Regions from separate parts of the Rubrivirga marina genome, predicted to be linked through region 1. Evidence: predicted binding sites of a transcription regulator. Region 1 holds the regulator's gene; the other holds the start of a gene.

The links. The regulator HrcA, encoded in region 1, represses chaperone genes, less so after heat shock. The targets are predictions, from matches to a motif close to TNTTAGCACTCNCNNNNNGNGAGTGCTAANA.
Region 2: the regulator HrcA is predicted to act here: its motif matches at 1,121-1,151, upstream of groES (co-chaperone GroES).

The regions. Positions count from the first base shown of each region.
Region 1 is NZ_MQWD01000001.1:4,008,611-4,010,805, reverse strand. Features, by position in the region: gene BSZ37_RS17095 (DUF2231 domain-containing protein) at 1-317, shown strand, start outside; gene hrcA (heat-inducible transcriptional repressor HrcA) at 394-1,458, shown strand; gene BSZ37_RS17085 (nucleotide exchange factor GrpE) at 1,574-2,140, shown strand; gene dnaJ (molecular chaperone DnaJ) at 2,191-2,195, shown strand, end outside.
Region 2 is NZ_MQWD01000001.1:3,174,735-3,176,929, forward strand. Features, by position in the region: gene BSZ37_RS13380 (hypothetical protein) at 1-23, shown strand, start outside; gene BSZ37_RS13385 (DUF4199 family protein) at 20-535, opposite strand; gene BSZ37_RS13390 (DUF2085 domain-containing protein) at 535-1,023, opposite strand; gene groES (co-chaperone GroES) at 1,205-1,498, shown strand; gene groL (chaperonin GroEL) at 1,567-2,195, shown strand, end outside.

The sequences.
Region 1 (2,195 bases):
CACAGGAGACCGGACACGCCCTCGAGAACGCCGTCGAAGGCGACCCCATCGTCGAGGAGGTCGTCGAGCGGCACGAGGCGGGGGCGGAGTGGACGATCTGGACGAGCGCGCTCGCGGCCGTCGCCTTCGGCGTCGTTTCGGCGGCCCGGCTCCGCCGCCCGAAACCTGTCGAGGACGGGGAGGAGGCCCCGCCGCCCCGGAAGCGGGAGCCGCTGTGGGGCCGGCTGCTCGTCGTCCTGCCCGCGGTCCTGGCCGCCGCGCTCGTCGCCTGGACGGCCCACCTCGGCGGGATCATGGTCTGGGGCGTGCCTCGGTAAGGCGTCGGTGAAAACGTCCGGGGAGGCCGGACCTCCAGGGGACGAGCGAGCGGCTAGATTCGTTCTCTCTGCCGCCATGACCGACCCCGCCCCGCTCACCACCCGCCAGGAAGACGTGCTCCGGCGCGTCGTCCAGCACTTTATCGACACGGCCTCCCCGGTCGGGTCGAAGACGCTGGCCGACGAGGTCGAACTGTCGAGCGCGTCGGTCCGCGCCACGATGCGCGACCTCGAGGAGGCCGGCTACCTCGGCCACCCCCACACGTCGGCCGGTCGCGTCCCGACCGAGCTCGGCTACCGGCTCTACGTCGACGGGTTGATGGACGTGACGGGGCTCTCGGAGCGCGAGGCGGGCCTCCTGCGCGAGAGCGTCCGCCGCCGCCTCGGCGACCTCGAGGCCGTGGCCCGAGAGACGAGCCGCGTGCTCGGGCGCCTGAGCCAGCTCCTCGGCGTCGTCCTCACCCCGAGCCTGTCGACGGGCGTGCTGGAGCGGATCGAGGTCGTGCCCCTCGGCGGCGCGCGCGTCCTGTTCGTCCTCGCCCTCCGCGGCGGGCTCGCCCGGACCGTCGCCGCCGAGGTCGACGTCGACGTCCGCCCCGAGGCGGTCGACGGCATCGTCCGGCGGCTCAACGAGCGCCTGGCGGGCCACTCGCTGGAGGAGATCCGGCGGACCGGCCGCGAGCGCGTCCGCGACCTCGAAGACGAGGACCGGACGGGGATCGTTCGCGTCGTCCTCCGGGATGGGAAGACGCTCTTTCGCGAGTCCACGCCGGCGCGGCGGGCGGCCATCGGTGGGGCGCAGCACCTCGTGGCCCAGCCCGAGTTCGCGCGCCCCGAGTGGGTCCGCGACGTGATCGAGCTCGTCGAGAGCGAGGACGTCGTGGTCCACCTCCTCGAGCGCCCGCGCCTCGTCGACCCCACCGAGGCGGACCGGGCCGTCGTCCTGATCGGCCGCGAGGTCGAGCGGGGGCGTCCCGACGTCGAGGACGGCCCGGCGTACTCCGTCGTCACGGCACCGTACCGCGTCGGCGAGAGCGTCGGCGCCGTGGCCGTGCTCGGCCCGACGCGGATGGACTACTCCAGAGCCGTCGGCCTCGTCGAGTACGTGGCCCGGCTCCTCGGCGACTCGCCCCCGGACTAGCGCGCCGCCGGGCGGGTCCGTCCTTCCGGCGTTCGCCCCCATTTCCCACCTGTTTCGTTCGACCCCGCCGCCGGACCTTCCGATGTTGCCGGCGACGGTCCACTCTCCCCCCCGCATGGCCGACCGCGATTTCTCCCCCTCCGACGCCCACTTCGACGACGAGGCCGTCGCCGAGCCGGACGCGCACGTCGCCGACGCCGGCGATGCGCCCGAGGCTTCCGATGGTGCCGCCGAAGAGATCGACCGCCTCCAGGACCGGCTCCTCCGTCTTACGGCCGAGTACGACAACTACCGCCGCCGGTCCCTCACCGACCGCGAGGAGGCCGTCCGACAGGGCCGCCGGGCCGTCCTGATTCCCATTCTCGACGTCTACGACGACCTCACGCGCTCGCTCGACGCGGCCCAGCGCGCGGCGCAGCAGGACTCCGGGTCGCCGTCGTTCGACGCCCTCAGCCAGGGCATCGAGCTCGTGTTCCAGAAGTTCTCCGACGCCCTCCAGCGGGTCGGCGTGACGCCCATCGAGGCGGTCGGCAAGCCGTTCGACGAGCACGAGCACGAGGCGATGATGCAGCAGCCGGCGCCGGAGGGCACCGAGTCCGGCACGGTCTTGGCCGAGATCCAGCCCGGCTACCGCCTCGGCGACCGCGTCCTCCGTCACGCGCGCGTCATCGTCGCGGAGTAACCGCCGCGTGTCCGCCTCGTAGCGTTCCGTTTCGTCCCCCCGATCCGTCCATGCC
Region 2 (2,195 bases), 830 kb from region 1:
ACCGACAGGGACGCAAGCGCTAGACGGCGTCGAGTTCGTCGACGGCGGCGCCCTTCTTGAACACCGACGCCGCGATCGCCCCCGCGACGGCGCCAATCAGCGCGGCGATGACCAGGTTGAGGAGGGCGCCGCCGACGCCTTGGAACATCTCACCCATCTGCATCGCCTGCTCGATCTGCTCGGGCTCGAGCCCCTGCGTGATGAGCTGCTCCCGCTGGCGGTCCATCAGCTCTGTGTCGGACGGGTACACATTGATGGCCTGGAGCAAGAGCGTGATCCCGTAGCTCACGATCCCGCCGAGGGCGATGGCCGCGGCCCCCATCCCGGCGCCGGTCCCAGCCGGGATCGTCAGCCGGTTCGTTGAGGTGTAGTGCCAGACGGCGACGAACGGGCCGAGCAGCGCCGAGACGCAGCAGAGCGCGCTGGCGAGGTACCCGCCGGCGGTCCCGCCGTTGATGGCGATGAACCCTGTGATCAGAGCGGCGACGGTGTAGACCGCGGCGCCGAGGAGGACGGATTGGGACTTGCTGGGCATCAGGTCGTGAGCGAGGGTGAGAGGGAGCGCGGCACGCGCGGGGTGAGCAGGTTGGCCGCGAGGATGCCGCCGGCGACGACGCCGAACAGGACCCCCGTCAGCGTCCGCGAGGCGGGCGTGTTGGCCCAGAGGCCGAGCGCGCCGAGCGCCCAGTCGACGGCCGTCGGGACGCCGGCGAGAATCAGCCAGCCGATCTGGCCCGAGCGCTGGATCCGGCGGAGGAGTCGGGGGCCGACGAGGGGTGCGAGCGCGAGCCCGGCGAGGAGGCCGAGCAAAATGCCCGAACACCGGTGGCAGAGGGCGATCGCCTCCCCAGCCAGGTGCGGAGAGCGGTGCGGCAACTGGTGACAGACGGTCGAGAACGCCCCGCGGACGAGGGCCCCCGGCTCGCCGCCGAGGACGGGCGGGAGCACGGCGAGCACGGCGAGCGTACCGACCGCGCCGAGCGCGACCGACCAGCCGACGGAGAGCCGAGCGGGACGTGCCATGGCCCGAACCTACGGCGGGCCTCCGGCGAGGATGCGCCACGCTTGACGACGACTTAACGCGGCGCGCGGGACCCTCCGGCAGAACCCGAGGTTGGAACCCTAGCACTCTCGCGGGGAGAGTGCTAATCTCACTCGCCGCGGCTCGACCGCACCCTCTGTACCCCCCCTTCCAATCCACACCATGGCAGCTTCCATCAAGCCGCTCGGCGACCGCGTCGTCGTCAAGCCCCAGGACGCCGAGACCCAGACGGCCGGCGGCCTCTACATCCCTGACACCGCCAAGGAGAAGCCCCAGCGCGGGACCGTCCTGGCCGTCGGCCCGGGCAAGGTCGAGAACGGGACGAAGGTCGACATGACCGTCTCCGAGAACGACACCGTCCTTTACGGCAAGTACGCCGGGACCGAGATCCAGCTCGACGGCGAGGACGTCCTCATCATGCGCGAGTCCGACATCCTCGGCATCGTCAACGGCTAGCCTTCGCGCTCGCCCGGCCGCCTCGGTACCGAGGCGGACACCCCCAACTCTAGAACCAACCAACCACAATGGCTAAGCAGATCACATTCGACGCGGACGCCCGGAACCAGCTGAAGGAGGGCGTCGACGCGCTCGCCAACGCCGTCAAGGTGACGCTGGGACCCAAGGGCCGCAACGTCATCATCGAGAAGAAGTTCGGCGCCCCGACTGTCACCAAGGACGGCGTGACCGTCGCCAAGGAGATCGAGCTCGAGGACAAGATTGCCAACGTCGGCGCGCAGATGGTCAAGGAGGTCGCCTCCAAGACCTCCGACGTCGCCGGTGACGGGACGACGACCGCCACGGTCCTCGCCCAGGCGATCATGAACCAGGGCCTCCGCTCGGTCAACTCGGGCGCAAACCCGATGGACCTCAAGCGCGGCATCGACAAGGCCGTCACCGCCGTCGTCGAGGAGCTCAAGGGCCTCTCGCGCGAGGTCGGCGGCAAGGACGAGATCGCCCAGGTCGGCACCATCTCCGCCAACAGCGACGAGGAGATCGGCAACCTCATCGCGGAGGCGATGGAGAAGGTCGGCAAGGACGGCGTCATCACGGTCGAGGAGGCCAAGGGCACCGACACCTCCCTCGAGACCGTCGAGGGCATGCAGTTCGACCGCGGCTACCTCAGCCCGTACTTCGTGACCGACCCGGACGCGAT